DNA from 4 places in the Hydrogenophaga luteola genome. Region 2 is predicted to be linked to each of the others. Evidence: predicted binding sites of a transcription regulator. Region 2 holds the regulator's gene; each other region holds the start of a gene.
What was found. Region 2 encodes FNR, which switches genes on or off when oxygen is low (the NO sensors DNR and NnrR bind a similar motif). Its sites were predicted from a motif close to TTGATNNNNATCAA; they were not measured.
Positions count from the first base shown of each region.

Region 1: the regulator FNR is predicted to act here: its motif matches at 3,475-3,488, upstream of ACFOPI_RS13455 (TraR/DksA family transcriptional regulator).
Region 3: the regulator FNR is predicted to act here: its motif matches at 4,819-4,832, upstream of ACFOPI_RS10325 (fatty acid desaturase).
Region 4: the regulator FNR is predicted to act here: its motif matches at 6,395-6,408, upstream of ACFOPI_RS01765 (hemerythrin domain-containing protein).

Region 1 is NZ_JBHRXX010000005.1:697,445-705,168, forward strand. It holds gene ACFOPI_RS13435 (ProQ/FinO family protein) at 1-132, shown strand, start outside; gene ACFOPI_RS13440 (FIST signal transduction protein) at 116-1,396, opposite strand; gene ACFOPI_RS13445 (PhaM family polyhydroxyalkanoate granule multifunctional regulatory protein) at 1,421-2,503, opposite strand; gene ACFOPI_RS13450 (enoyl-CoA hydratase/isomerase family protein) at 2,527-3,357, opposite strand; gene ACFOPI_RS13455 (TraR/DksA family transcriptional regulator) at 3,571-3,957, shown strand; gene ACFOPI_RS13460 (hypothetical protein) at 3,994-4,371, shown strand; gene ACFOPI_RS13465 (VOC family protein) at 4,384-4,818, shown strand; gene ACFOPI_RS13470 (S-adenosylmethionine decarboxylase family protein) at 4,824-5,207, shown strand; gene ACFOPI_RS13475 (FAD-dependent oxidoreductase) at 5,217-6,716, opposite strand; gene ACFOPI_RS13480 (polyamine aminopropyltransferase) at 6,910-7,724, opposite strand, start outside.
Region 2 is NZ_JBHRXX010000009.1:158,825-166,548, forward strand. It holds gene ccoP (cytochrome-c oxidase, cbb3-type subunit III) at 1-674, shown strand, start outside; gene ccoG (cytochrome c oxidase accessory protein CcoG) at 813-2,186, shown strand; gene ACFOPI_RS19575 (FixH family protein) at 2,270-2,506, shown strand; gene ACFOPI_RS19580 (hypothetical protein) at 2,555-2,848, shown strand; gene fnr (fumarate/nitrate reduction transcriptional regulator Fnr) at 2,922-3,641, opposite strand; gene hemN (oxygen-independent coproporphyrinogen III oxidase) at 3,820-5,199, shown strand; gene ACFOPI_RS19595 (sulfite exporter TauE/SafE family protein) at 5,250-5,924, shown strand; gene ACFOPI_RS19600 (DMT family transporter) at 5,930-6,802, opposite strand; gene aceA (isocitrate lyase) at 7,167-7,724, shown strand, end outside.
Region 3 is NZ_JBHRXX010000005.1:52,301-60,024, reverse strand. It holds gene ACFOPI_RS10350 (adenosine deaminase) at 1-44, shown strand, start outside; gene ACFOPI_RS10345 (hypothetical protein) at 116-1,660, shown strand; gene ACFOPI_RS10340 (BMP family ABC transporter substrate-binding protein) at 1,736-2,809, shown strand; gene guaD (guanine deaminase) at 2,875-4,149, shown strand; gene dcd (dCTP deaminase) at 4,210-4,779, shown strand; gene ACFOPI_RS10325 (fatty acid desaturase) at 4,960-6,063, shown strand; gene ypfJ (KPN_02809 family neutral zinc metallopeptidase) at 6,178-7,083, shown strand; gene ACFOPI_RS10315 (DEAD/DEAH box helicase) at 7,152-7,724, shown strand, end outside.
Region 4 is NZ_JBHRXX010000001.1:370,249-377,972, forward strand. It holds gene ACFOPI_RS01730 (DUF4148 domain-containing protein) at 1-274, shown strand, start outside; gene ACFOPI_RS01735 (Spy/CpxP family protein refolding chaperone) at 420-1,061, opposite strand; gene cueR (Cu(I)-responsive transcriptional regulator) at 1,226-1,687, opposite strand; gene ACFOPI_RS01745 (heavy-metal-associated domain-containing protein) at 1,684-1,884, opposite strand; gene ACFOPI_RS01750 (heavy metal translocating P-type ATPase) at 2,009-4,363, shown strand; gene ACFOPI_RS01755 (peptidoglycan-binding protein) at 4,382-5,806, opposite strand; gene ACFOPI_RS01760 (lysozyme inhibitor LprI family protein) at 5,844-6,272, opposite strand; gene ACFOPI_RS01765 (hemerythrin domain-containing protein) at 6,492-7,085, shown strand; gene ACFOPI_RS01770 (YbfB/YjiJ family MFS transporter) at 7,229-7,724, shown strand, end outside.

The DNA of each region.
Region 1 (7,724 bases), on a different contig from region 2:
CTGCGCGCCTTTGAGGCCAGCGGCAAGAACATCAACGAGTTCGCCGACATGTACGGCCTGCACGTGCTGGACGCCAACCGTTCGCTGGAGCGCGCCCGCGCCCGGCAGGCGGCCGTCAAGCCGGCGCCGTGAACACCGTCAGCACACCGGTGTAGCCATAGAGCTGCTGGTGTGCGATCTCGCCACCGGCGAAGAAGCCCACCAGCGGCACGTCGCCCAGCGCACGGCGCACGATCTGCAGTTCGGCGCTGGGCGCACCGAAGTGCAGGCCGCCCCGGCCCGAACAGCTGACGTAGATGGCGCCGACGATGTGGCGCGCTGCGGCTGGCTCGGGATCGTCCGCCACCATGCTGGAGCCCATGCCCAGGGTCTCGGGCTCCAGCTCTTCCCGAATCTCGCTGCAGACGCGGATCAGGTCGGCGCGGGCAGCCTGCGCGTGTCGTTCGCAGAAGGCCAGCCGCGCGCCCAGCGGCGGGTGCTCGGCCACCGCCACGCCGTGGCGGGCCGGGTCCAGACCGATGATGTGGCGCACCATCACCTCCGGGCCGAACTGGCCGCGCGCATGGCGCTGCGCGGGCGCATCGGCCGGCCGGTGCTGCGGCAGCGTCAGCCCGACCAGGGTGCGGCGCAGGCGCTCCATGGCCTGCTGCGGCTGCGCTAGCGACACGCCCAGTTCGCGCAGCAGCACGTCCAGCGCGGGTTCGCCATCGAGTTCCAGCACCAGGTTGCCGTCGACCGCGGTGATCGTTCGCTCGCGGTTGATCGGCTGGGCGCCCTGGGTCACGCGCGAGATCAGCTCCACATCCGGACCGAAGGCCACGCCGCTGATGCCGCCACTGAACACGCCGCCCACTGCCCCTTGGCCGCGCAGGTGGCCGGCGCTGCTGGCCGCGAACTGCACGCTGGCCGAGCGACTGCCCACCAGGCCGCCGAACACATAACCCGACTGCGTACGCTCGGCCACTTCGGCGATCAGTTCGCCCAGGTCGTGCGCGCCCGGGTCGGCGTGCAGCAGCGCGGTGTGCGCAACGAAGCCCGACGGTTCGCTGCCGCTGGCCGGCAGCGGCGCCACGCCGCTGAACACGCGGTACTGGTCCGGGCTGAGGTCACAGAGCATGACCGCCAGCGCCGGTTCGTCGAAGTACTCGACGTTGTTGGCCGCGATGCCGACTCCCACAGTGCCAGACCAGTCGGTGATCTCGGGCAGCTCGGCACTCAGGTGGTCAAGGATGGCCTGCGCCTGGCCGGCGTAGTGGTCGGTGATGTAGAGCAGACCGAGCGACGGCGTGGCGGCGTAGGCCGGCAGGGCCATCTGTGCGCGCAGCTGGGCGAGCACCAGGGCCGCGGCCATGCGCCACTGCGGGTGGGTCGCGTGTGCGTAGGGGAACAGCTTCATGGTGGTGGCAGACCTTCCCGGAGTTCAGCGGCGGCGCGGGGCCTTCTTGGCCGCGGTCTTGCGCACAGCGGTCTTCTTGGCCGCAGGGGCCTTGGCCGCTGGCGACTTCTTGGCGGCCGCGCCGGGCGTCGGCAGGAAGCCGGGGAAGAACGCGGTAGGCATGGGCCAGTCGCCCGCGCCCAGGGGTTGTGCGGGCGCTGCGGTCACTGCCTGGGCGGCTGGCTTCTTCGCCGCAACCTTCTTGGGCGCGACAGCACGGCGGGCCTTCGGTGTGGACTTGCCGGCCGTCGCGGGTTTTTTCGGAGCCGACGAGCCGCCGGTCACGGCGCGCACCGCCGCCGAGCCCATGCCGGCCGCACGGCCGACGGTGTCGCCCACGCTGCGGCCTGCCTTCGCGGCCATGCCCGTGGCGGTCTTCACCGCCTGCTCGGTCAGCCCGCTGGCGACGTTGCGCGTGGCGTCCAGCGCGCCCTGCCTGGCCATGTCCTTCATGGCGGTGCTGGCGATCTGCTGGAACTGCTGCGACAGCGCACCCCACCAGGCCATCGGGTCAACCACGCCCGTCGCGGTCACAGGGGCCTCGGGCGCTGGCGCGGTGGCCTTGCGGGGCTTCCTGGCTGGGGGTGGGGGAGGCGCTTCCTCGGCTTCCTCTTCGGCCTCCGCCTCGGCTTCAGGCTCCGGCGCCGCGCTGGTGTTGCCGTAGGTGCGCTCAGGAATCTCCAGCCCCGCGAACTGCGTCGGCACCTTGCCCGTGAAGCCGGACACCGTTTCGGCCGCCTTGACCTTGAGCGCGTTGGCCACATCGCCCAGGTTGAAGTTCATGGCCTTGAGTGTGGCCAGCGACATCTTCTGGACCTCCAGCGCCTGGATGGTGGCCCCCAGCGCCTTGGCGTTCTGGTCCAGCCAGAACTGCACGGCCTTGAGTTCCTCGATGCGCTTTTCGAGGTCTTCGACGTTGAAGGTCGGCGCCACCCAGTGGCCCAGGTTGGGCAACTGCGGCAGGCTCTTGCCCAGGCCCTCCGCGACGCCGCCGGCGGCCTGCCCCGCGAGGTTCTGCAGGAACTCGAAACCGGGGACGAATTTGCCGAATCCGCTGGCGTCGCTCATGGCTGTCTCCTGGGAGGGTGAGGTCAGGTGTCGGCGCCGTAGCGAGGCGCGCGCCGCTCGCGCAAGGATGCCACACCTTCTCGCACATCAGGGCCGGCAAAACCCATGAATTCGAGCGCCAGCGAGGTGTCGAAGGCCGGACCGGCCTGGCGCAGCCAGTTGTTGAGCGAGTACTTGGTCCAGCGAATCGCGGTCTGGCTCCCGCTGGCCAGCCGGTCGGCGACCTCATAGGCCTTGTCCAGCAGCGCGTCGTCGTCCACCGCCAGCGAGACCAGCCCGATGCGCTCGGCCTCTTCGCCGCTGATCGGGTCGCACAGCATCAGGTAGTACTTGGCCTTGGCCAGACCGCACAGCAGCGGCCAGACGATGGCCGCGTGGTCGCCCGCCGCCACGCCCAGGCGGGTGTGGCCGTCGACGATCTTTGCGCTCTTGGCGGCGATGGAGATGTCGGCCAGCAGGCCCGCCACCAGGCCCGCGCCCACCGCGGGGCCGTGCATGGCGCTGACGATGGGCTTGTCGCAGTTGATCACGTTGTAGACCAGGTCGCGCGCTTCTTTCCACACCCGGGTGCGGACTTCGAAATCGGTCGCCATGTCCTGCACCAGGGCGAGGTCGCCGCCGCCGGAAAAGCCCATGCCGCTGCCGCGCAGCACGGCGCAGCGCAACGAGTCGTCGCGCCCCACGTCGCGCCAGATTTCGCTCAGCTCCCAGTGACCCTCGTGACCGGCAGTCGGCAGCTTGCCGTTGCCACCGGGGCCCTCGGCCTTCATCCGGATGTCCAGCACCGAGGGCACGCCGTCCACGGTTGGACCGCGGCGCGTGATGTCGAGGGTCTGGTAGCGGCTGTAGTCAATGGCGGACATCGTTGTCTCTCCTGCAGATTTTTGAAAGTGAACCGTCGATTCTGCGGGGGAATGCCGCGTTTTCCGCCGGGGATTTCCCCTTGGCAACGGGCCTGAACGGCGGCGGGCTTGACGCCGATCAAGGCAGCCGCACACCGTCGAGCGCACCATGAATCCGTGGTCTTCAGGACCCAAACCCTTCGAACCCATACACGAGGAGATCCCATGAACACCCCCGTTTCAGACACCTTCCGCCAGCAGTTGCAGGCGATGCGCGCCGATGTGCTGGCGCAGCTGCGGGAGCAGCGAGGCGGCAGGGTTGGCCGCGCCGAGGCCGCCGCCAACGCGCGCGAGACCGAGAGCGACGACTGGGCGCAGGCCGATGCTGAACGCGACTTGGCCTTTGCCATGGAAGAGCGCGAGTCGGCCGAACTGGTCGCCATCGACGAGGCGCTCAAGCGCGTGGCCGATGGCAGCTATGGCCTGTGCGTGGACTGCGGCGCCTCCATCGCCACCGCTCGCCTGCACGCCAACCCGGTGGCCCTGCGCTGCGTGGGCTGCCAGGACAAGGCCGAACAGGCCAGCGGCGCCACCAGGCCGGCCGGCTACTGATTTCGTTTTTCCCTTCACTTTTCAGGAGAACTTTGAATGACCACCTTCCACGCCGTCGTCTGGATGGACCACAGCCAGGCCCACGTGCTGATGTTCGACCGGGAACACGTTGAAGCCCAGCGCGTCAAGGCGCGCCAGCAGCACACGCCCAAGCACGGCCATGTCGGCGCCGACAAGGACTTCTTCCGGGCCATCGCCGCATCGCTGGAGGGAGTGTCCGAAGTGCTGCTGACCGGCCCAGCCAACGCCAAGATCGAATTCCGCGACTGGTGCAAGCACAACATGCACGCAGTCGACAAGGCGGTGGTCGAAGTGGTCAACAGCGACCACCCGACCGATGCCCAGCTGGTCGCGATGGCGCGCCAGTATTTCCTGAGGTTCGACCAGAAGGCTGCCGACCCGACACAGCGCTGATATCCTGCGCGGATGACCTCCGCCACGCTGCCGTCCCGAAGCCTGTTCCACCTCGCCTTCCACGTCACCGACCTGGACGAGGCGCGGCGCTTCTACGGCGGCTTGCTTGGCTGCACCGAAGGGCGCAGCACCGACACCTGGGTCGACTTCGACTTCTTCAGCCACCAGATCTCGCTGCACCTGGGTGAGCCCTTCAAGACCACGCGCACCGGCCGCGTGGGTGAGCACCTGGTGCCGATGCCGCACTTCGGCCTGGTGCTGCTGTTGCCCGAATGGCGCACGCTGGCCGACCGCCTGACCACCGCGGGCGTGGACTTCGTGCTGCCGCCTCAGGTGCGCTTCGAGGGCCAGGCCGGCGAGCAGTGGACCATGTTCTTCTGCGACCCCTTTGGCAACCCGATCGAGGTCAAGGGCTTCGCCAGCACCGAGGCCATCTTCGCCGCCTGAGCGACGTGAACGGCCTGCACCTGACCGCCGACCTGCGCGGCTGCCGCTGCGATCTGGACTGGCTGACCAACGCCGAGCGCCTGCTGGCCGCCTGCGTGCAGCGGGTGCAGGCCAGCGGCCTGCAGGCGGTGGCGCACCTGGGCCACCGATTCCCCGACACACCCCAGGGCCCGGGCGGCGTGACCGCCACGGTGCTGCTGGCCGAGTCGCACCTGTGCGTGCACACCTGGCCCGAGTCGCGCAGCGTGAGCCTGGACGTGTACGTCTGCAACTTCGGCGCCGACCATTCGGCGCGCGCGCAGCAGCTGATGGACGCGCTGCTGGCGCTGTTCGAACCGGGCGAGGTGCTGCAGCGTTCGGTCGAGCGCGGCGCGGCGCCCGCCGCCTGATCCCCCCGTTCAGCCGCGCAGCCGGCGCGCGATGTGTTGCCCGGCCAGGTGGCCGCGCGTGAACGCTTCTTCAAACACCGAATAACCGGCCCAGTCCGCGTGGGCGAACGCCAGCCGGTCGTCGTGCCAAGGCCCCTCGTGCAGCGATCCGGGCGCCGGGATGGCCATCGCATGGCCGTAGCGCGTCACCGCCACCTCACGCACCCGCGCCGGCAGGTCCGGGTGCGGTACCGACAGCTCGGCCAGCGCGCGGTCGCGCCAGTGGGTCCAGGGCTTTTCCAGCAGGGCTCGGCGCGCGTCCGGCTCGTCGCCCAGCGGCAGGTACCAGGTCCACACGCGCGGCCCGGCCACCCGCTGCAGCGACTGGTGGCTGGCGTCCACATAGCCCAGACCGGTGGTGCCGTAGGTGACGTTGTCCCAGCTCGGGTGCGCACCGCCCCGGTCTTTCGGGGCTTCGTCCAGCCGCAGGTTGACCACGGCCCAGGGCGCCATGCGAAGACCGGCCGTCCGCGCCGCCACCACCGGCGGCAGCGGATCGACCACGCGCCGGGCGATGAACACCGGCAGCGTGACGACGGCCGCGCGGGCCTGCCAGCGGATGATCCGCCCGTCGTCCGGCGACACGCTGTCGACCTCCACGCCATGGTGTCCCGGGCGCACGCGCAGCACGCCCTGCCCCGTGTGCAGGCGGTCGCCCAGCCCCGCCGCCAGCCGCTGCGCCAGCCAGGCGTTGCCCTCGGGCCAGGTCAGCAGGGGTTCGGCCTCGCTGTCTTCGCCCGGTGCAGGAAAACCGTGGCGGCTGGCGAAGTAGTGGATGCCCGCCCAGGCACTCACCGCCGCCGCGCCGGCGCCGTAGTCGTCGCGGCAGGCGTAGTCGAGGTACCAGCGCAGGTGCGGGTCGTTCAGACCGTGCCCATCCAGCCACTGAGCAAAGCTCAGCGCCCAGAGCGCGCGCACGGTTTCCGTCACCGGCAGGCGCACGGCCGGCATGGCGTAGCGCTGGACGCGCCGGGCCTCGTCGATCAGGCGGCTCAGGCGGCGGTACTGGTCCAGCGTCGCGGCCCCCACGCCGTCCAGCGGCAGCAGGCCGTCGTGCCAGGCGCCGTTCCAGTACAGCCGCTCCTGCGGGCTGTGGCAGAGGTGGCGCTCGTCGTAGGTCCAGCGGCCGGCGACACGGCGGCGCAGGCCGATCTGCTCCAGCCAGTCCTGCAGCTCGGGCGCGTCGTCCGAGGGCACGGGCAGGTAGTGCGCGCCCATCGGGCAGGCCAAGCCGCCGAGGCTGGCGGCGCGCGAATTGCCGCCAGCCTCGGACTCCAGCTCCAGCAGCGCGAAGTCCTCGACCCCGGCCAGGGTCAGCGCCCGCGCAGCGGCCAGGCCTGCCATGCCGCCGCCGAGCACCAGCACATCGGCTCGGCGCTGTTCGGCAGGCTGCGACAGCGCCGCATCGCGCCAGCGGTGACCGCGCGCCGGGTCAGGGCCGGTGAACCCCCCGGGGATGTCGCGCGTCATCGGCGGGCAGCCCGCAAGCCCCGCGCCCGCCGCACCGAGCCAGCCCAGGCAATCGCGCCGCGTCAGGAACACGTCCACCCCATCCGCAGCCGGCGCGCGTGCCCCAGTCCAGCACACGCCGTGGAACCGGCTCCGCCGGGCCACCAGCGTGGTCCCCCCTTCAGGGGGGAAGCCGCGCAGCGGCGCAGGGGGGTCATTTCAATTTCCCCCACTCCGTCTCGTACGTGTGCACCAGCACCTGGTTCGACAGCCGGTTCACCTCGGCCGGCACGCGCCCCATGTCGACCGGGAAGTTGAACAACAGCGGCAGCGTGTCGGGGGTCAGGAAACGCAGCCCATCGGGCAGGGCCGTGACGGCGGGCGTGAAGGGCCGGTGGCTGGCGACGATAAAGCCCCACTCGCCGAAGCTGGGCACGTGGGCGTGGTACGGCGCGGTGCGCAGGCCCGCAGCCTCGATGGTGGTGGCCACCGTCCAATAGCTCTGGCGCGCCACCAGCGGCGAGGTGGTCTGCACCACGGCAAAACCGCTGGCCGACAGGCGCCGCGACAGCAGCGCATAGAAGGACTGGGTGTAGAGCTTGCCGACCGAAAAGTTGGTCGGATCGGGGAAGTCCACCACGATCACGTCGAACATGTCCTGGCCTTCTTCCAGCCAGCGAAAGGCGTCGGCGTTGACGATCTCGACCCGCGGCGAACGCAGCGCGTCGGCATTGAGGCGGCGCAGCGCCGGATCGCTGGAAAACAGGCGGGTCATGGCCGGGTCCAGTTCGACCAGGGTCACCTGCTCCACGCCGGGGTAGCGCAGGATCTCGCGCACCGCCATGCCGTCGCCGCCACCGAGCACCGCCACGCGCCGCGGCGCGCCCCCACCGCGCGCATAGGCCGACATCACCGGGTGCACCAGCGCCTCGTGGTAGCGGTACTCGTCGCTCTGCGCAAACTGCAGGTTGCCGTTGAGAAACAGGCGGTGGCCATGGGCGCCGTTCGTGAGCACGATGCGCTGCCAGG
Region 2 (7,724 bases):
ATCCCATGTTCGGCAAGTTCCAGGGCGCCCTGGGCTGGTCGTCCCAGGGGCAGCACGCAGCCGAAGTTAAGAAGGTCGAGGACGCCATCGCCCCGATCTACGCGAAGTACAACGGCATGAAGCCGGAAGACATCGCTGCCGACGCCCAGGCCATGGCCATTGGCGAGCGCCTGTTCATGAACTACTGCGCCCAGTGCCACGGTTCTGATGCGCGTGGTGCCAAGTCTTTCCCCAACCTTACCGATGGCGACTGGCTGGGTGGTTCCGATCACGCCTACATCAAGACCACGATCGCACAGGGTCGTACCGGCGTGATGCCCCCGATGGCAGCGGCTGTGGGTGGTCCTGAGGACGTCAAGGACGTGGCCCACTACGTGCTCAGCCTGTCCGGCAGCCCGAACGACTCGGTCCGTGCTTCTCAGGGCAAGGCCAAGTTCGCCGCCTGTGCGGCCTGCCACGGTCCCGAGGGCAAAGGCATGGCGGCCGTGGGTGCACCGAACCTGACCGACGGTGTCTGGCTGCACGGCTGGGGCGAAGAAGCGATCGTTCGCGCTGTCAACAATGGTTTCAACAACCACATGCCGCCACAGGCTGCGCTGCTGAACGAAGCCCAGATCAATGTGCTGGCTTCCTATGTCTGGGGTTTGTCCAACAAGCCTGCCGCCAAGCAGTGATGGCCTGAAGCCAGTCACTTTTCTCTCGCCAGGTCATCCGTGAGTTCTCCAGCGCCAGACGCCTCAAGCACTGTTAGGCCCCCCGTGATTCCCATCGTCCCTGAGACACCGAAAGGTGTTCCGGAGGACGATGAGGTGATGGTTTCTCTCTACGCCTCGCGCAAGAAGATCCATCCCCGTTCGGTGTCCGGACTGTTCTCCAGGTGGCGCTGGGCGCTGGTCTGGTTCACCCAGATTTTTTTTTACGGATTGCCCTGGCTGGAGTGGAATGCCCGCCAAGCGGTGCTCTTCGACCTCGAAGCGCGCCGCTTCTACATTTTTGGGCTGGTCCTCTATCCGCAGGACTTCATCTACCTGACCGGACTGCTGGTCATCTCCGCACTGGCCCTGTTCCTTTTCACTGCGGTCGCTGGCCGCCTATGGTGCGGTTACGCCTGTCCCCAGACCGTCTACACCGAAATCTTCCTTTGGATCGAGAAGAAGGTGGAGGGCGACCGCTCGGCGCGGATCCGGCTGGATGAGTCGAGCCTGGATGCCCGCAAGTTCGGCAAGCGTTCGCTCAAACATGCCTTGTGGATCCTGTTCGCGCTCTGGACAGGCTTCACCTTTGTCGGCTACTTCACCCCTATCCGGGAGCTGGCGAGTCTGAGCATGGCCGCCTCGCTGGGCCCTTGGCAGACCTTCTGGATCTTCTTCTACGGGTTCGCGACCTACGGAAACGCGGGCTTCATGCGCGAGCAGGTCTGCAAGTACATGTGTCCGTATGCCCGCTTCCAGAGCGCGATGTTCGACAAGGACACGATGATCGTGACCTACGACAAGGCACGTGGGGAGCCGCGCGGGGCGCGCTCCAAAAAGGCAGACCCCAAAGCCCTGGGATTGGGTGCCTGTGTCGACTGCACGCTCTGCGTGCAGGTCTGTCCGACGGGCATCGACATCCGCAACGGATTGCAGTACGAATGCATCGGTTGTGGGGCCTGCATCGATGTCTGCGACGAGGTGATGGACAAGGTCGGCTATCCGCGCGGACTGGTCAAGTACTCGACTCAGAATGGCATGGCCAAGGGCTGGACCCGCGAGCAGATGGTCCGTCACGCCTTCCGTCCCAGGGTACTCGTCTACACCACCATTCTGTCGGTCATCACCCTGGCCGTGTTTGTCAGTCTCTTCCTGCGCACGCCGCTGAAGGTCGATGTGATTCGCGACCGCGGAGCACTGGCGCGCATGGTGGAGCAGGGGCGCATCGAAAACGTGTTCCGCCTGCAAATCATGAATGCGACCGAGTCTCCGCAGCGCTACCAGATCAGTGTCGAGGGACTGGAGGGCGTGATGATCGCGTCGGAAACCGAAGTGGACGTGCTTTCCACAGAAGTGCGCTCCGCCGCCGTGCGCGTCCAGATCCCGCCCAACGCCGCGCCCGCCGGCTCGCACCCGATACGGTTCACCATCCGGTCCACCGGCAGCGATGTGTCTGAGGTGGTGGAGAAGGCCGTCTTCATCGTTCCACGCTAAACTGAATTCACACGCTTATGGAACAAGTCATGTCAGCAAATCCAAGTCATCACCCGGCCACGCCGTGGTGGAAGGTGCCCCACATGTGGCTGGTGGTCGGTGGGCCTGTTGCCGTGATCGTCGCTGGCGTGATCACCTTGGTCATCGCAGTGAAGAACCCCGATCCTGTGCTCAACAAGTCCGACTACGAGAGAGATCTTGCCGCCGCTCAGCGGCTTGAAGGGCAGGCCAAGGTCGATGCATTGGCCAAGATGCAGCCGGCCCATCAGGCGCGCAATCACGCCGCTTCGCCGGTCGTACCGGCGGCCCCCTCCAAGTAGGACGCCGCATCACCGAATGCAGCCACACAGGAGTGAAGGATACGACTCATGAAAGCTCAGCGGTGGATGTGGATAGCGTGGCCAGCATTTCTAGTGGCTTCGGTGCTCGAGATGATTGTTTTCGCCATGGTCGACCCGGGTGATCTCCACTGGTTCGGTAACCCCCTGGAGCTGTCTCGACAGGCCATCTACACACTGGCGTTCTTCGTGTTCTGGTGTGTCACCATGGCATCGAGCGCGCTGACCACCTTGCTCGCCATGTCTCCCTTCGAGGTCAATCGCTGTCCGGTACCTGAAACGGAGCGTCCCCAGGACTGTGCCCGCAACGGCGGGTGCAGCTGATCTGCGTTTCGCAAATAAAAACCCCGCTCAGGGTTCAGACCTGAGCGGGGTTTTTTGGAGGGGTCGAATAGGTTCAGCGGCAGGTCTGGGGGTTCACGATCTGCTTGAGCGCATCGGTGTTCTTGATGTGCACATAGCGTTGTTTGACTTCGATGATGCCTTCCTCGACGAACTTCGAGAACGTCCGGCTCACGGTTTCAAGCTTCATGCCCAGGTAACTCCCGATCTCTTCCCGGGTCATACGCAGGATGAGCTCGGACTGTGAGAAGCCGCGTGCATGCAGACGCTGGACGAGGTTGAGCAGGAAGGCTGCGAGACGTTCCTCGGCACGCATGCTGCCCAGCAGCAGCATCACGCTGTGATCGCGGACGATTTCCCGGCTCATGATCTTGTGGACATGGTGCTGCAGCGTGGTGAACTCCCGTGACAGCTCTTCCACCTGGTCAAACGGCATCACACAGACTTCGGCGTCCTCAAGAGCAATGGCGTCACAGGAATGACGGTCACTGACGATGCCATCCATGCCGATGATTTCACCGGTCATCTGGAAACCGGTGACCTGGTCCCTGCCGTCGGCGGTGGTCACGCAGGTTTTGAAGAAGCCCGATCGCACCGCGTAGAGCGAAGTGAACTTGTCGCCGGTATTGAACAGGGCTGTTCCCCGCTTGATCCTCCTGCGCGTGGAGATCACGGTGTCCAGCTTGTCCATTTCCTCAGGGTTGAGGCCCATGGGCAGACACAACTCCCGGAGGTTGCAACTGGAACAGGCGACTTTGATGCTGTGAATGTCCATAAATCTTCCAGATTTCGCCCGAAGCTTAACGCATGGTCACAAGTGCCAGCAAGGCGGAAGCGCTCACCCTCGTTGGGGGGATGGGGGGAAACCCCGGGGCTTGGACGGCCCTTGATCTTGATCAAGGGTGCTATTTCTGCCTTGGTGCACATTCGCGCTGAGAACTGGAGAATTGTTTGTGAGTCACGCCATTTCCGACGAATTGCTCAAGCGATTCGACATCCCGGGTCCCCGTTACACCTCGTACCCCACCGCAGACCGCTTTGTAGAAGCGTTCACGGAGAGCGACTACATCCAGGCGCTGGAACAACGTCGGGCTGGGTCGCTCGCATTGCCGTTGTCGCTGTACGTCCATATTCCTTTCTGCGAGTCTGTCTGCTACTACTGCGCCTGCAACAAGGTCATCACCAAGCACCACGAAAGGGCTGCGGAATACCTGCGGTATCTGTCGCGTGAGGTGGAGCTTCAGGTGCAGCACTTCGGGAAGGGGCACGCCGTGTCCCAGCTGCATCTGGGAGGAGGAACGCCGACCTTCCTGTCCGACGCCGAGCTGGAGGATCTTCTGACAATGATCCGCCGCAACTTCACGCTCGTGCCAGGAGGCGAGTACTCCATAGAGGTCGACCCTCGCACGGTGACGGACCAGCGTTTGCAGACACTGGCCAGGTTGGGTTTCAACCGACTGAGTTTCGGTGTACAGGATTTCGATCCCGCTGTTCAGAAAGCGGTGCACCGGGTGCAACCGGTCGAGCAGGTGTTCGCACTGGTCGAGACGGCACGCAAGATCGGATTTGAGTCGGTCAACGTGGACCTCATCTATGGCTTGCCATTGCAGACGCCCGAGTCGTTTGCCCGCACGCTTGCCCAAGTCAACCAGTTGCGCCCCGACCGCATCGCGCTCTACGCATACGCTCACTTGCCAGCACGTTTCAAACCGCAGCGCCGGATCGTGGCCGCCGAGTTGCCCAGCGCGGGAGACAAGCTGTCGATGCTGTCGGCTTCGCTGGATGCCATGAGCGATGCGGGGTACGTCTACGTCGGCATGGATCACTTCGCGTTGCCGACGGATGCATTGGCCGTGGCCAAGCGACAGGGGCGGTTGCACCGAAATTTCCAGGGCTACAGCACGCAGCCCGACTGCGACCTGATCGCTTTGGGTGTTTCGGCCATCGGCCGCATCGGTGCGACCTACAGCCAGAACGCCAAGACGATTGAGGAGTATTACGACGCGCTGGACCAGGGTCGTCTTCCGATCGTGCGCGGGTTGGCACTGACCAGGGACGATTTGTTGCGCCGCTCCGTGATCATGTCCCTGATGTGCCAGGGGCAGCTTCAGTTCGAATCAATCAACCTGGGACACCTGATCGACTGCAAGAGCTACTTTGCTCGCGAGCTGGAGGTGTTGGCCGGCTATGCCGAACACGGACTGGTTCGCATCGACGACTCTGGTGTGGAGGTGACGCCAGCAGGTTGGTATCTGGTTCGCGCCATCGCCATGGTTTTCGACAAAAACCTGCAGGTCGACCAGGACCGGGCGCGTTTCTCCAAGATCATCTGACTCGCGTGGTTTCGAGCCAGCGCGAGGGTTGCGACTGCTAGAGTTCTGCCATGCAAACATCCATGGCGCTCACCGCACTGTTCATGGGGATCGCTGGTGGTCCCCATTGTGTCGCCATGTGTGGAGCCGCTTGCGCAGGCATCAGTCGTGGCGTGACCGGGCGCCAGAGCACGGCGGCTCTGCTGAACTTCCAGGCTGGACGACTGCTTGGCTACTCCCTCTTCGGGGCGATTGCCGCAGGTTCTGTGCAAGGCCTGGCTTGGCTGGGAACCAACACCTCTGTGATCCGGCCGGTCTGGACCATGTTTCACGTGGCAGCCATGCTGCTCGGTTTGGTTCTGATCTGGCAGGCTCGCCAGCCAGCATGGCTCGACGGGCTGGCCCAAGGCGTCTGGCGCAGGACGCGACCGGTGTTCGGACGCCTGGGGGCCAAGGCGCCCGCGGTACTCGGCGTCGCGTGGGCACTGATGCCATGCGGATTACTGTATTCCGCGCTGATGGTGGCGTCTTTGTCAGCCAATGCAATGGAGGGCGCGATGATCATGGCGCTGTTCTCCGCCGGGACTTCGCTTTCGTTGACCATCGGGCCCTGGCTCTTGCTGCGTTTGCGGGGCGACGGCTCAGGTGGTTGGGGCATCCGGCTGGCAGGGATCGCATTGGCCGCCACCTCCGGTTGGGCGCTCTGGATGGGAATCACCGATCCCACCGGTCTCTGGTGCGCTTGAGCCTCTCAGCTTGAACGTCCTGGCAGGGTTGCCAGAACCAGGCCCAGCAAGGCCACACCAAAAGCAAACATCTGGAGCGGGCTGAGGGTTTCACCCATGAACAGCACGCCGATAGTGGCTGCGCTGATCGGGAGCATCACTGTGAACACCCCGGCGCGGGCAGCAGGAACAGACTTCAACCCAGTCATCCAGAGCCATACCGTCCAGACGCTGGCGGCCAGTGCGTAGAAGACCAGCAGACCCCACGTCGGTGCTGTGATGGAGGTGAAGTCAAAGGCTCTGGCCGCCCACAGCCCAAAAGGCGTGACCAGCACGAAACCCCAAAGGTTGATGATGGCGGATATCCGCTTGGGCCCCAGACCTTCGGTGAGCCGTTTTCCAATCACCACATAAGAGGCCTCGCACACAACCGCTGCGAACACGAGCAGGTTGCCCCAGAACTGCTGCTCGAGACCGAACCACCCGAGGCCTTGTGCGTGTGTGGCACTGCCTGCCTTCTGCATTGAAAAGAGCCCGATTCCGACTGCAGCGCACGCGATGCCCAGGGCGGTGCGCTTGCCGATGCGTTCTTTGAGAAACACCCAGCTGAGGACTGCCACCACCGCCGGAATGGAGGACATCACCACGCCAGCGGACACCGCCGTGGTCATCGACACGCCAAACAGCATGCAGATGGAGAATAGGAAGTTGCCTAGGAAGGACTCAAGGAACAGCAGCTTTTGGGTACGAGCGGACAGCTGGGGCTCTTCTGCAGGCTTGCGCAGCCATCTCCACATGGCCGCCACCCCGATACCGAAGCGGAGCCACGCCAGCAGGAAGACCGGAAACGCCGCAACCAATGGTTTTGAGAGTGCGACATAGCTCCCCACCAGCGACATGCTGGCCGCTAGGCAGACATACGCGCCAAATTTTGCGGGGGTGGTCGGAAGGTTCGGCTCTGGTGACATAGGGCCAGCATCATGCCCCAGCCAGCGGCGATCATCGCCTTCCAAATAGAGTCATTCCATTTTGCAATGAGAAATCACATGTGTTGCGCTGCAAAAAAATTTCTCAATACAAGAAAGCGATTCCCACATTGCAGGATTTTTGTAGAATCGCATTGAATTTAAAGAGTTTTTTCTCTATCTTATATAAGACATAAGAGCTTCCAAAAGTCTTCTATAAGACTTAAAGTTCTCCCATTGGCTCTGGTCTGCAACAGGAACAAGCCGTCCCATTCATCAACCTCATGGAGAGTCGCAAATGCCCCAGTCCCTCAAAGAACAACTGAGCCGCCAACAGCAGATCGAAGCCCTGGAAAAAGACTGGGCCACCAACCCTCGCTGGAAGCTGGTCAAGCGCGGTTACTCCGCCGCTGACGTGGTGCGGCTGCGCGGCTCCATGCAGCCCGAGTACACCCTGGCCCAGCGCGGCGCCGAAAAGCTGTGGGAAAAGGTCAACGGCGGCGCCAAGAAGGGCTACGTCAACGCCTTCGGTGCCATCACCGCCGGTCAGGCCATGCAGCAGGCCAAGGCTGGTCTGGAGGCCGTGTACCTGTCGGGCTGGCAGGTCGCTGCCGACGGCAACACCAGCGAAACCATGTATCCCGACCAGTCGCTGTACGCCTACGACTCGGTGCCGACCATGGTCCGCCGCATCAACAACACCTTCAAGCGCGCGGACGAAATCCAGTGGAGCCGTGGCATCGAGCCGGGTTCCGCCGAATTCATCGACTACTTCCTGCCCATCGTTGCTGATGCGGAAGCCGGTTTCGGTGGCGTGCTGAACGCCTTCGAACTGATGAAGAACATGATCGCTGCC
Region 3 (7,724 bases), on a different contig from region 2:
GGCTCGAGATGTTCGACCGCATCGCCGTGTGCGCCGCGGGCTGAGGCCGTCTTAAGCGTTTCCAAAGTGTCACGACCCACAATTTCGCCCATTCGTTTGGCGAAGGAGTGGGGTGGTGACGACTCGCAAGACGGGGCTGCCGTGGCAATGGCTGCCTGTGTTGATCGTGCTGGCCTGGGCCCTGTTCCTCAGGCTGGACTACTTTGCGCCCGGGCGCTCCCTCTGGCTCGACGAGGCGATGCTGGGGGTGAACATCCAGCGCCAGAGCCTGCTCGGTCTGGTGCAGCCGCTGCTGTACGACCAGGCCGCACCACTCGGATTCCTCCTGCTCCAGTGGCTGATCCACCACCTGCTGGGTGGCTCCGACGACCTGTTGCGGGTGGTCCCTCTCCTGGCCGGTCTGGCTCTGCTGCCGATGGTGTTCCTGCTGGCGCGCCAGGATGGCACCAGGCCTTTCGCCTGGCTGGCCCTGGCGCTGGTGGCGCTGGCGCCCGAGCATGTGCGCTACAGCAGCGAGCTCAAGCAGTACTCGCTGGATGCGCTGGTGGCGGCATACCTGATGTGGTGTTTCGGTGAGGTCCTGAAGCAGTCGGCCGATTCGCGGGCTCGCACACGGCTGGCCATGTCCGGTGCGCTGGCCGTGTGGTGTTCCCATCCGTCGGTGTTTGTGTTGGCCGGGTTGGGCGGCGCGGTGGTGTTGCTGCACTGGCGCGAGCTGCGCGCCCCGTCCTTTCTCCGCTCCTGGGGCGGCGTGGCCGCTGCCTGGGTGCTCAGCTTCGCATTGCTGTACCTGCTGCACCTTCGGCACGTGGCGGCAAACCCATCCCTCACCGACTTCTGGCGCCGCAGTTTTGCCCCGCTGCCGCCCTGGTCGCACTGGGGCTGGTACCGCGCCAGCCTGTCGGGCGTTCTGAACCATCTGTTCTCCATGCATGCGGGCGTGCTCCCGTCGGTGCTTTTGCTGCTCGGGATTGCGTCGCTCTGGGTGCGCCGACGGCCCCTGGCCCTGGCCATGGTGCTCACGCTGGTGGCCACGCTGGTCGCCTCGGCACTGTCGCGCTACCCGTTCCACGGGCGGTTCCTGCTGTTCATGATGCCCGCCGCCGCCCTGGCGCTGGCCGAAGGGGCGGAGCGCTGCCGTCAATGGCTGCGCGACGGGCACCCGGTGCTGGCAGGCAGCGTGTACCTCGGACTGGCCAGCCTGCTGCTGTTCCATGCCGTGGACCTTGACCGGCAGCATCTGCGGGACCACCCGGTGATGGAAGAAATCAAGCCACTCATGAAGGAGGTGGCTGACCACCGGCGCGCTGGGGACCAGATTTATGTGTACTACGGCGCAGTGCCTGCGTTCTCCTTCTACGCAGCGCGGTACGGGTTCGGCCCCGGCGAGTTTGTTGAAGGAACTTTTCACCGCTGGCAGCCCGAGCTCTACCTGAGCGAGATTGATCGTGCGCTGGGCGCCGGCCGCACCTGGTTCGTCTTCAGCCACAACTGCAACCACTGCCGGCCGCGCGTCAGGGTCAACGAGCAGCGTTTCATCCTCGACCACGCGGACCGCCGGGGAGTGCTGATCGAACAACTGGACGGCCCCGGCACCACGGCCTACCTGTACGACCTCGGACCGCCACTGTCCGACCCTGGGCTGGCAGCAGACCGGTAAAATCACGCTCCAGCGAGCCGGTGCTTCCCCGGCTCGCTTCTTTTTTGTCTCACGGAAGCCATGTAGAGGACCACCATGTACAAAAACCTCGCTGCCGCGCTCGCGGCCGCCTGTTTTTTCTCCCCCGCTTTCTCCCAATCCACGCCGCCGGTGAAGGCCGCGTTCGTCTACGTCGCACCACTGACCGATGCCGGTTGGGTGCGCCAGCACGACCAGGGCCGCCTGGCCGTGGAGGCAGCGCTGCCCAGTCAGGTCAAGACCAGCTACGTCGAAAACGTGGCCGAGGGTCCGGACGCCGAACGCGTGATCCGCGACCTGGCGATGCAGGGGAACCAGATCATCTTCACCCCCAGCTTCGGCTACATGGAGCCCACGCTGAAGGTCGCGCGCGAGTTCCCGAACGTGAAGTTCGAGTCGGTCACCGGCTACAAGACCGCGCCCAATGTGGCCACATCGAACGCGCGCTACTACGAAGGCCGGTACCTGGCCGGCATCGCCGCCGGGCGCATGGCCACGCAGGCCGGCTACGTGGCGGGCTTCCCCATTCCCGAGGTGCTGCAGGGCATCAACGCTTTCACCTTGGGCATGCGTTCGGTCAATCCCCAGGCCACGGTGCGTGTCGTGTTCCTCGGTGAGTGGTTCAACCCGCCGCGCGAGCGCGACGCGGCCATGACGCTGATGAACCAGGGTGCCGAGGTGCTGGCCTTCCACACCGGGTCGAATGCGGTGATGGTGGCCGCGCAGGAGCGCGGCAAGCTGGCTGTGGCCTACCACTCCGACATGCGCAAGGTCGCGCCCGACGCGCAGGTGGCTGCCGTCACCCACCAGTGGGGCGACTACTACACCCGCCGCGTCAAGGCGGTGCTGGATGGCAGCTGGAAGAGCGCACAGGTCTGGGGTGGTGTGCGTGAGGGCATGATCCGCGTCGACAGCTTTGGCAGCAAGGTGCCGGCCGCCGTGCAGAGCGAGGTGATGGCGCGTCAGAAGGACATGGCGGCGGGCCAGCTGGCCGTGTTCAGCGGCGGCAAGGCTGGCGTGAAGGACAACGAGGGCAAGACTGTGATCGCCGCCGGACAGGCGCTGGACGATGGCGCCATCCTGGGCATGAAGTGGCTGGTCGAGGGCGTGGCGACGAAACTGCCACGCTGAACACATGGTGTGCATTCGTTTGGCGGTATGTCGCCGCGCGCGCTTGCGGCTAAGCTGTCGGCTTCATGAAAGCCTACCGCGCCGCCCTTCTTCGATTTGATGACCATGGCCAGCCGCTGTACGACCGCGACGGCCTGCTGGTGGTCGGCCCCGACGCCAGCGGCCGCCGCGTGGTGCGCGCCTCCGGCAGCCATGGCGCGCTGATTGACCGCTTCGCCGGTGTGGCCGTCGAAGACCTGCGTGGTCACCTGATCGCGCCGGGCTTCATCGACCTGCACGTGCACTACCCGCAGACCGACGTGATCGGCGCGCCGGCCGCCGGCCTGCTGCCATGGCTGGAGAACTACACCTTCCCCCACGAAAGCCGTTTTGCCGACAAGGCCTACGCCCGCTGCGTGGCCGACTTCTTCTTCGACGAGCTGGCCCGCCACGGCGTGACCACCGCGCTGACCTTCGCTACCTCGCACTCCGCGTCGGTGGACGCTGCCTTCGAAGCCGCGCAGGCGCGGGGTCTGCGCTTTATCACCGGCAAGGTGCTGCAGGACCGCCACAGCCCCGACGGTGTGCGCGATGAGACCGAGCAGAGCCTCGTTGACACCGAAGCACTGATCCGGCGCTGGCACGGCGTGGACCGGCTGGGCTACGCCATCACCCCGCGCTTTGCGCCCACCAGCACCGACGCCCAGCTGCGCGGCGCCGGCGAGCTGGCCGCGAAATACGCGGAGGTGTGGATCCAGTCCCACGTGGCGGAGAACCGAGACGAGGTGCGCTGGGTGGCCGAGCTCTACCCACAGGCGCGCAGCTATCTGGGGGTGTACGGCGACTTCGGCCTGCTGCGCGAGCGTGCGGTCTACGCCCACTGCATCCACCTGGACACGCACGACCGCATTCTGATGCGCGAGACCGGCGCCGCTGCCGCCGTCAGCCCGACCAGCAACCTGTTTCTGGGCAGCGGCTTCTTCGACTACGCCGCGGCCGACGCGGCCGGCATGCGCTACGGCTTGGCCAGCGATGTGGGTGGGGGCACCAGTTTCTCGCCCTTCCACACCATGCTCTCCGCCTACTACATCGGGCGGGAAGGGCACACCAAGCCCGGCCTGAGCCTGTCGCCTGGCCAGCTCTGGTGGCAGCACACCGCGGGCGCAGCGCGTGCGCTGGGGCTCGAAGGCGTGGTGGGCAACCTGACGCCTGGGCACGAAGCCGATTTCGTGGTGCTGAACCCGAAGGCCACGCCGCTGCTGGCCCGCAAGACCACGCAGGCCGATTCGCTGGACGAACTGCTGTTTGCGCTGATCGTGCTCGGCGATGACCGGTTGGTGGCGCGGGTTCACACGGCTTGACGCGTTGCAAGACCGGCCTCCCGCCGATCCCTACAATCCGGGGCCAACCGGAGCACACACATGAGCATCAAGAGCGACAAATGGATCCGCCGCATGGCCGAGCAGCACGGCATGATCGAGCCTTTCGAGCCGGGCCAGATCCGGCAGAACGCCGCGGGCCAGAAGATCGTCAGCTACGGCACCAGCAGCTACGGTTACGACATCCGCTGCGCACCCGAGTTCAAGGTCTTCACCAACATCCACAGCACGGTGGTGGACCCGAAGAACTTCGACGAGAAGAGCTTCGTTGACATCAATTCCGACGTCTGCATCATCCCGCCCAACAGCTTCGCGCTGGCCCGCACGGTGGAGTACTTCCGCATCCCGCGCAGCGTGTTGACCATTTGCCTCGGCAAGAGCACCTACGCCCGCTGCGGCATCATCGTCAACGTCACACCCTTCGAACCCGAGTGGGAGGGCTATGTGACACTGGAGTTTTCCAACACCACCCCGCTGCCAGCCAAGATCTACGCCGGTGAAGGCTGCGCCCAGGTGCTGTTCTTCGAAAGCGACGAGGTCTGCGAGACCAGCTACAAGGACCGCGGCGGCAAGTACCAGGGACAGGTCGGCGTGACCCTGCCCAAGACCTGAGGCCAGGGGCGGCTAGAGGGAAATGCCCACTTTTTCCCCTTGACTTTTGTCAGGCAGGTTTCATCGGTGCCAGATAAAATCAGTGAGTTTTTGTGATTCGCGCCCAAATGCGCGCCCGATTGGCGCCGTTTCGGCGGTTCTTGGTGCCCGCCAGCCGGGTGTTCGCTCCTCCTGATCAGCATGTCCGATTCCTCCGCCGCCGCTTCTTCGCCCGAACCGATTCCCCTCGGTCAGCCCTTGCCGCACCGCAAGGTGATCCGGGGTTGGCTGACGCCAATCGCCGAGCAGCGTACGGCCATGGGCATTGTTCTGCTGACCATCGACTGGGCGGTGTTCCTGGCACTCATCGTCGGCACGGTGCTGCTGGACGCCTGGTGGGCCAAGTTGCTGTGTGGTCTGGCCGCCGGCTTCGTGATCGGTCGCCTGTTCATCATCGGCCACGACGCCTGCCACCAGAGCTACACCCCGCACCGGGGCCTGAACCGCATCCTGGGCCGCATTGCCATGGTGCCCTCGCTGACGCCCTACAGCCTGTGGGAAGTCGGCCACAACGTGGTGCACCACGGTTATACCAACCTCAAGGGCGTCGACTTTGTCTGGGCTCCGCTGACCAAGGAAGAATTTGAGGGGCTGACGCCGGGCCGCCGGCTCATGGAGCGCATCTACCGCAGCGGCTGGGGGCCGGCGCTGTACTACCTGGTCGAGATGTGGTGGAACCGCATGTACTTCCCGCGCAAGACCTACATGGGCACCAGCCGCCCCGAGTTCACCCGCGATGGCGTGTTCGTGACGGTCTACGCCGCGCTGTGGATCGCCGCACTGATTGGTGCGGCCTATGCCACCGAGCAGTCGGCCTGGGCTTTGGTGGGTTACGGTTTCGTCATCCCGTTCCTGTTCTGGAACGCGATGATCGGGTTTGTGGTTTACGTGCACCACACCCACACCGCTGTGCAGTGGCACGACGACAAGCACGCCTGGGCCAAGGCCGCGCCGTTTGTCTCTACCACCGTGCACCTGACCTTCCCGATGAAGATCGGCGCCCTGATGCACCACATCATGGAACACACGGCGCACCATGTGGACATGAGCGTGCCGCTGTACAAGCTCAAGAACGCCCAGAAGCTGCTGGAAGATACCCTGCCAGGCCGCATCATCATCCAGCGCTTTTCCTGGCGCTGGTACTTCGAGACCGCGCGCAAGTGCAAGCTCTACGACTTCACTCGCCGTTGCTGGACCGATTTCCAGGGCCGTCCGACCAGCGATTTCAAGCCGGCTGTGGCCTGAAATCCTCAGTCTCGGTACTTTCTCAAGCGCTGCCTCGGCAGCGCTTTTTGTTGCTGCTTTCGTTCGCATAATGTCGCGGTGGCCCGCCGCCGGCGGCTCCCGAGGAGCAGCACCATGAAATGGGAAAACAACCGCCAGTCTGACAACATCGAGGACCGCCGCAACCAGCCGGGGGGCGGCATGTTCGGCGGTGGCGCGCCGCGCCATGTGGGCGGACGTGGCATCGGGTTCGGCACCATCGTGATCGCGCTGATCGCGGGCTGGATTTTCGGCATCAATCCGCTGACCATCCTGGGTGCTCTGGGTGGCGGTGGCGAGCTGGTGTCCAGCTCCACGCAGACCGCGCCGGCCCCGGCGGGGAGCACCGACAGGCCCGACGACGAGATGGGGCGCTTCGTCTCTTCCGTGCTGGCCGGCACCGAAGACGTCTGGACGGCGGTGTTCCAGCAGGGTGGCGCCCAGTACCAGGAGCCCCGGCTGGTGCTGTTCCGGGGTGCGACACCCACGGCCTGCGGCACGGGGCAGTCCGCCATGGGTCCGTTCTACTGCCCGGGCGACCAGAAGGTCTACATCGACCTGAGCTTCTACGACACCCTGCGGCGCCAGCTGGGAGCACCGGGCGATTTTGCCCAGGCCTATGTGATTGCACACGAGGTGGGTCACCATGTGCAGAACCAGATGGGCCTGACGGACAAGATGGAGCAGGCCCGGCGCCGTGTCAGCGAGCGCGAATACAACGCGCTGTCGGTGCGCTTGGAACTGCAGGCCGATTGTTTTGCGGGCATCTGGGCCCACCACAACCACAAGAGCAAAGCGATCCTGGAGCCCGGCGATGTGGAAGAGGCACTGAACGCGGCGGCCGCCATCGGCGACGACGCCCTGCAGCGCAAGAGTCAGGGCATGGTGGTGCCCGACAGCTTCACCCACGGCACCAGCGAACAGCGCCAGCGCTGGTTCCACAAGGGGCTGGAAACTGGCAGCGTACAAGCCTGCGACACCTTCAACACCCGGGCCCTCTGAGCGCCGCTGCCCAACTTTTGGGCAGCCAGGGGTCGAAGTGAGACAATAGCGGGCTAACCCGAAAGTCCATGACCCAATCCTTTTCCGAACTCCAGCTCTCGCCCAACCTCGCCCGTGCCATCGCGGAAATGGGCTACGAGAGCATGACGCCCATCCAGGCGCAGGCCATTCCGGTCGTGCTGCAGGGACGCGATGTGATGGGCGCCGCTCAGACCGGCACCGGCAAGACCGCCGCCTTCTCGCTGCCGCTGCTGCAGCGCATGCTCAAGCACGAAAACGCCTCCACCTCGCCTGCACGCCACCCGGTGCGCGCCCTGGTGCTGCTGCCCACGCGCGAGCTGGCTGACCAGGTGGCCGACCAGATCAAGCAGTACGCCAAATACACCCAGCTGCGCAGCACGGTGGTGTTCGGCGGCATGGATATGAAGCCGCAGACCATCGAGCTCAAAAAGGGCGTCGAGGTGCTGGTGGCCACGCCCGGCCGCTTGCTGGACCACATCGAGGCCAAGAACTGCGTGCTCAACCAGGTCGAGTACGTGGTGCTCGATGAGGCCGACCGCATGCTGGACATCGGCTTCCTGCCCGACCTGCAGCGCATCCTGAGCTACCTGCCCAAAACCCGCACCACGCTGCTGTTCTCG
Region 4 (7,724 bases), on a different contig from region 2:
CAAGACCCAGGGCCTGACCCGTGAGGAAGTGCGTGCCGAGCTGCGCGCGGCCCAGGAAAGCGGCAACGTGATCGCCGACAACGAGTCGGGCCGCACGCTGCGGGAGGTGTACCCGAACCGCTACCCCAAGGACACCGTGGCCCAGGCCAAGACGCGTGAGCAGGTCAAGGCCGAGCTGGCCGAAGCCCAGCGCACCGGCGACATCATTGCCGACGGCGAAAGTGGCAAGAAGCTCAACGAGCTCTACCCCAGCCGCTACCCCAAGGCGAACTGATGGGCTGGGCCCGCTGCGACAGCCATTGAAGGCGGTGCGCAGCGGTGGCTGGACAAGGTTGCAAGGAACAAAAAAGCCCCGGCGAACCGGGGCTTTTTTGCGTTGAGAAGAAAGGTTCAAGGCATGCCGATGCATGCCGGGGGCATCAGCTGGTCTTGGCGCCTGGGCCGTCGCAGCCCATGCCGCCGTCCATGCCGCCCATGCCACGGTGACCGCCGTGGCCACCTTTGCCGCCCATGCGGTGTTCACCCTTCATGCCGGCGCGGTGCATACCGCCGTGGGCCTGGGTGTCGAACACCTTCTGCTGCTCGGGGGTGAGCGCGGCGTAGAAGGTCTTGACCGCCTCGATGCGTTTGGCCATCGCGGCGTCGCGCTCGGCGCGCAGGGCCTGCATCTTGTCCAGGCGCTGCGGCGTGGTCAGCTGGTTCCAGTCTTCGCGGGCCATGCCCGGCTCGTTGGCCGGGGGGGTGGGCGCGGTGCCGGCGACGTAGGCGTTCCAGGCGGCTTCCTGCGAGGCGGTGATCTTCAGGGCCGACTTGAGTTGTGCCTGGTGTTCTGCGTGGCGCTTGGTCATCTGCTCCATGCGCTGGGCGCGGCGCTCTTCCCACTTTCTGCTGTCGGCGCCGGCTTGCGGGCCCTGGCCGCGTTGACCCATGTGCTGGGCGTGCATCTGCGGGTCCATGCCCTGGTGCTGGCCCATGCCCTGGGCGATGGCGGTGGCCGAGACACCAGCGATGCCGGCGAGGATGGCGGCGACGATGAGGCTGCGTTTGACAAAGGGTTTCATGCTGAGGCTCCTTGAGGTTGAGGGGGTGGACACCGGGGCGGGACCCCGAAGTGCCATGGGTTCAGTGTCGAACCCCCGTGTGAACCGCTGTCGGCCTTTGTGATGCTGTCCGGTAAAGATATGTTCCGGTTTCAGCGAGCCGCTGTGGGTGGGCTTGATCTGCGTCAAGGATGGGCCAGGTCGTCCAGGATCGGACAGTCGGGCCGCTCGTCGCCGGGGCAATGGCACAGCAGCGTGTGCAGGCTGCGCTGCATGGCCTGCAGCGCCTCGATGCGCTGGGCCAGGTCGTCGTGGTGCTTCTGGGCGATGCGCTTGACGCTGGCGCTGCTGCGGCGTCGGTGGTGCCACAGGCTCACCAGCTCGGTGATGGCGTCGAGACCAAAGCCCATGTCGCGCGCGCGGCGGATGAAGCGCAGCGTGTGCACGTCGGCCAGGCTGTACTGGCGGTAGTTGCTTTCCGTGCGTGCGACGTCGCCCAGCAGGCCCAGCGACTCATAGTGGCGCAGCATCTTGGGCGAGATGCCCGAGAGCTGCGCAGCGGTGCCGATGCTGACCGGCCAGCGAGTGGCCGCGTCCTGAACGACGTCGCTGTCCGAAACCGGAGTGCCGGCCAGATCGGATTTCATGCCGCTACGGAATAGCCTTCTTCGCGGATCGCGGCCGCCACCGCCTCGCGCGGCTGGGCGGTGTTCACCTCGACGAGGTTCTGCGCGCGGTCGATCTTGACCTCGGCTTGCGGGTCCAGGGTCATGATGGCCGTCTGTACGGCGCGTTCGCAGTGGCCGCAGGTCATGCCCTGTACGGTGAAGGTCTGTTGGCTCATGGACGTCTCCGGTGGATTGAAACCGCGCAATGATGCACCTTGACACGGTGTCAAGGTCAAGCGGCCTGGGTGGATACACCTTGTGGCTTGACCTTCCCATGGGGGTAAACCTTATGCTCACCCCATGAACACCGCCACGATGGAATTGAACGACGACACCTGCCAGATCGACCTGGGCATCGGTGGCATGACCTGCGCTTCCTGCGTCTCGCGCGTGGAGAAGGCCCTGCGCAAGCACCCGGGCGTGGAGACGGCGACGGTGAACCTGGCGACGGAGTCGGCGCGCATCGTCTACCGCGGCAGCGACGCCACCCACGCCGCGGCGCTGATGCGGCGGGCGGTGCGGGACGCAGGCTACGAGCCACGGGCCATGGACGCACCCGAGGTGGAACAGGAGCGGTTCTGGGGCCTGCCGGCGGACCTCTGGCCGGTGGTGATCGGCGCGCTGCTGTCGGCGCCGCTGGCCCTGCCCATGGTGGGCGACCTGTTTGGCAAACACTGGATGTTGCCGGCGTGGATCCAGTTCCTGCTGGCGACGCCGGTGCAGTTCTGGCTCGGCGCGCGCTTCTACAAGGCCGGCTGGCACGCGCTCAAGGCGATGACCGGCAACATGGAGCTGCTGGTGGCCATCGGGACCACGGCGGCCTGGGCGCTGTCCACCTGGCTGTGGTTCAAGGCCGAGCCCGGTGAAATGGTGCACCTTTACTACGAAGGCGGTGCGGTGGTGATCACCCTGGTGCTGCTGGGCAAGTGGCTGGAGGCCCGGGCCAAGCGGCAGACCACCGACGCCATCCGCGCGCTGCACGCGCTGCGGCCCGAGACAGCCCACCTGGTGCCCGACGGCATCAAGCGCACCGAGATGAGCGATGTGCCGGTGGACGAACTGCTGGCGGGCGACATCGTGCGCGTGCTGCCTGGCGAGCGCTTCCCGGCCGATGGCGAGCTGCTGCTGGGTGAGACCCAGGCCGACGAATCGATGCTGACCGGCGAAGCGATGCCGGTGCCCAAGCGCCCGGGCGACCGCATCACCGGCGGCTCGCTCAACGGTGAGGGCTCGGTCGAGCTGCGGGTGAAGGCGGTCGGTGCGCAGAGCGTGCTGGCCCACATCATCGCCCTGGTGCAGGACGCGCAGGCCGGCAAGGCACCGGTGCAGCGCATGGTGGACCAGGTGGCGGCGGTGTTCGTGCCGGTGGTGCTGGTGGTCGCGCTGGTCACGCTGGCGGGCTGGCTCTGGGCCGGCGCACCGGTGGAAGACGCACTGCTGCACGCGGTGGCGGTGCTGGTGATCGCCTGCCCCTGCGCACTCGGCCTGGCGACGCCGGCCGCCATCATGGCAGGCACCGGCGTGGCGGCGCGCCACGGCATCCTGATCAAGGACGCGCAGGCGCTGGAGATCGCGCACAAGGTCGACACCGTGGCCTTCGACAAGACCGGCACGCTGACCGTCGGAAAGCCGCGCTTGCTGCTGATCGAGGCGGTGCCGGGCGCCGACGAGGAGGCGGTGCTGGGTGCGGCGGCGGCGCTGCAGGCGCAGAGCGCGCACCCACTGGCGCATGCGGTGCTGGAAGCGGCCACTGCGCGCGGCATGACCGTGGCCGCCGACGCGGCCCGGGAGGTGCAGGCGGTGACCGGTCGTGGCACGCTGGGGCAGATCAAGGGTGTGACGCTGGCGCTGGGCAGCCTGCGCTGGATGGACGAGCTGGGTGTGCCGCTGGGGCCGCTGGCGCTGGCGGTGCACAAGCACCAGGCCGACGGGGCCACGGTCTCGCTGCTGGCCAGCCGCTCGGGCGACGACCAGCCGTGGTCGCCGCTGGCCCTGCTGGCCTTTGGCGACGAGCCCAAGCCTGGTGCGGCTGGGGCGCTGGCGGCGCTGAAGGCCCAGGGTCTGCGGGTCTACATGGTCTCGGGTGACAACCGCGGTGCGGCCGAGGCCATGGCGCGGCGGCTGGGCATGGATGTGGACGGCGGCGCGGTGATCGCTGAGGTGCTGCCGGGGGACAAGGCGGCGGTGGTGCAACAGTTGCGCCGTGGTGGCCATGAGTTCAGCGCCGGGCCGCCCCAAGCTGAATTCGCTCCCCCTCGGGGGGCAGCGACCCGCGCAGCGGTGGGGCGTGGGGGCCAGCACACCGTCGCGATGATCGGTGATGGGGTGAACGACGCCCCGGCCTTGGCCGCCGCCGATGTGGGCATCGCCATGGGCAGCCGCGAAGGCGGCTCCGACGTGGCCATGCACGCGGCCGGCATCACCCTGATGCGCGGCGACCCGGCGATGGTGCCGGCGGCGCTGGACATCTCGCGGCGCACGGTGAGCAAGATCCGGCAGAACCTGTTCTGGGCCTTCGCCTACAACGCTGCCGGCATCCCGCTGGCGGCGCTGGGCTACCTGAGCCCGGTGCTGGCCGGCGCGGCGATGGCGCTCAGCTCGGTCAGCGTGGTGAGCAACGCGTTGCTGCTCAAGCGCTGGAAACCCGGGTGCTGAAACCGCCCGGGACGCCGGTCACTGGCGAATGGCTTCGGCTGTGCGTTCGGCCGTCGGGGCAGGTGGGGCTGGTGCCTCCACCAGGGGCTGCGAGGGCCGGTAGCCGTCGAGCGCCTGCTGCGTGTCCAGCTCGCGCATCTGCTTGAAGTCGTTCTGGAACAGGATCTTCTGGCCGTCGTTGCGAAGCTGGATGTGGGTGACCTCGCCCAGCGCGGCGCGGTGCTCCAGCAGGTAGTTCTGTGACGACTCAGCGATGCGGTGGATCTGAGCGTCGGTGAACCGGCCGCCGGCCCTCAGACTGTCGACCATGCGCTGCAGGGTAGCCGCGCTGGTGGCGTCCAGCGCCGGGGCAATGCCCAGCGCCTGGAGCGTGGAGCGGTCGCCGAAACCGGTGGGGGCGAGCCGGTGCTCGCGCTGGAACTCGGTGAGCAGGCGCTCGGTGCCCGGACCGAAGTCGCTGTCGTCCTTGAGCGCCTTGCCGTGGCGCTGCAGGGCCTGCTGCAGCAGCCGCACGTCCGCACCCTTGTCTCCGCGATCGAGCACCGACGGGTCGTTGACATCTCGCCGGTAGGCAGCCAGGGCCGTCTGGATCTCGGGGATCTGGCGTTCTTCGGAAGGGCGGTAGCTGTCGCTGGCCACCTGGCGGTGCGCGGCTTCCATCGCGAGCGCGTGGCCGGGCTTCTGGAAGTTCTCCTGGTACTGGCGGGCGAGTTTGCCGGCTTTGGGCCCTGCAAAGTAGCTCACGGCCGCTTTCTGCTGGTCCACCGCCTGCATGAAGCGCTCGTAGTCGGCGCCATCCCGCAGCACCTCGACGAGCTTGTTGTAGGTTCTGGGGCGCTGGTTCTCCGCCTTCGCGAGCACACACATCACTTCCAGTTTGCGGTCATCGGGAATGCGGGAACCATAACGATCCAGGGCGTCCTTGGCGTCGTCGGCAATGGCCTGGACCTGTGGAAAGTCGATGTGCCTGTGAATCCACTGCTGGCCTTCCGGCGAGCTGGCCCAGGCGTTGATGGTGTTCAGGTGTTCGGCGGAGATGAAACGGATCGACGGGTTTTTTCCCTCGCCGTTGCCATGGCTGAGCAGATCCTGGCGCAGCGTGGAAAGCCTCGCCGCGTTGTCCGGAAACGGGTGCTTGTGGGCTCTGGCGTAAGCGGCCGCTTCTGCGATCACCGCATCGACGTACGTGGTTTCGCCAGTCTTTAGCGGGCGGCTTTCTATCGAACCCAGTGGCCAGGTACCACGCTGCCCGAGATCGACCTGGATGCTGCCGATGGAGTAGCCGCTGTTGTCGGCGACCTTTGTGATGTCGCCCCACTGGCTCGGGGTGACGCCAGCCACGCTCAGCCTGTAGGAGCTGTTGCCGCCCTCTGTGCCCCGACCGACGACGAAATAGACCGCGCCACTGCGCTGGATCGGGTCGTTGATATCGATGTTCTTCATGTTGTTCCTCCCTGTGATCTCTGTCTGACGTTTGGAGTCAGTTCAGGTCCAGATGCAGTTGCAACTGCTGACGCCGCTGCGCGATCCACCGGATCTCGTTCGTCGAGACGGACAGATCCGAGCTGCCTCCCTGGTGGTAGTAGACCGACGTGGCGAAGCCTCTCTCGTTGTCCAGGAATGCGGTCCATGCGGCCTGGGATTTCGCCAGAGACTTGCGCTGCTCGTCGTTGAGCTTGCTCGCCAATTGCTTGTAAAGCAGATCAAGTTGTTTGAGCTGCCATGCCTTTTCGTTCTGTATGCACGGCGCCTGCTCCACCCGCCCATTGGCTTTCTTCATGCAATCCAGGTACGCCTTGCTCTCCAGCTGCCCCAGCGCGGGCGGGGTTTCCGGTGTTTCGGTGGCGACGGAGGCGCAGCTGGCGGCGCCCAGGGACAGGGCGAGGAGGGCGATTCGGATGTGTTTCATGGTGCGGGTGTGTGACAGCAGTGGAAAGAGCCGGGGCGGGCCCGGAACCCCAAAAATGCTAGCACTTTGGTTTGCAACGACTTGTAAGACCTACCCCCATCGGAGGGGCTGGCTTGCAAGGCTTGACGTGGGTCAAACCCCCGGGCGCCGGGCTCCGCCATAGTCGCGGAAACATTCGCCGACCGGACGGTCGGCTCTGCCTTGCCTGGAGACAAACCCATGAGCCATGAAGCCCTGCGCGTCATTCGCGAAGAACACGCCACCCTGGCGGCCATGCTGCAGTCGCTGACGCAGCTGGTGCGGCGCGGGCCCGAGGTCAACGGGATGGACGACTCCAACCGCTTTTTCGATGTGCTGCGCGCGATGCTGTTCTACATCGACGAGTTTCCCGAGCGGCACCACCACCCCAAGGAGTCGGACCTGCTGTTCCCGCGCGTGGTCAAGGCCGCGCCGCACACCATGGCCACCATCGACCAGCTGGAGCGCGACCACCTGCGCGGAGAGCCCCGGGTGCGCGAACTCATGCACATGCTGGTGGCCTGGGAGCTGCTGGGCGACGGGCGTCGGCAGTGCTTCGTCGAGGAGGTCACGCGCTACGTGGACTTCTATCTGGAGCACATGCGGCTGGAAGAGACCGTGATCCTGCCGGAGGCCGAGCGCCACCTCACCGAGGCCGACTGGCACGCGCTCAACGCCGCCTTCGCGACCAACCAGGACCCGCTGAACGGCCGCATCCCGCGCGATCCGCAGTTCGACCGCCTGTTCACGCACATCGTGATGAAGGCGCCGGCGCCGGTGGGTCTGGGCGGGTAGCGGGCTCCCACGCTCCGCCGCTGCGCGGGTCGCTGCCCCCCAGGGGGGCTGATCCGCCTTGGGGCGGCCCAGCGGCGGATCGTTGGCCCCCACGCTCCACCGCTGACGCGGGTCGCGGATTCTGGGCGCGCCACAATGGGTGCATGTTCCGGCCCGCGTCACACGACCCCATTCCCTACGGGCGCCTGGCCCTGGCCCTTTCGCTGGGTGCCGCGGTGTCGCTGGGCATCACCCGCTTTGCCTACGGGCTGCTGCTGCCGCCGATGCGCGAGGACCTGGGCTGGAGTTATGCGCTGGCCGGGTCGATGAACACCGCCAACGCCGTGGGCTACCTGGTGGGCGCGATGGCCATGGCCCGGTTGCTGCAGCGCATGTCGCCCAGCCGGCTGTTTGTGGTGGGGGCTGTGCTGGCCACGCTGTTCATGGCGGCCAGCGGCTTCTTCACCAGCGCGGCGGCGCTGATGCTGCAGCGGCTGCTGGCGGGCGTGGCCAGTGGCCTGGTGTTCAGCACCGGGGGTTTGCTGGCGGCGCGGCTGGGGGCGCGCCAGCCGCAGCGCAGCGGCCTGCTGCTGGGGCTGTACTACGGCGGTACGGGCATCGGCATTGCGCTGTCGGCGTTGCTGGTGCCACTGGTGCTGA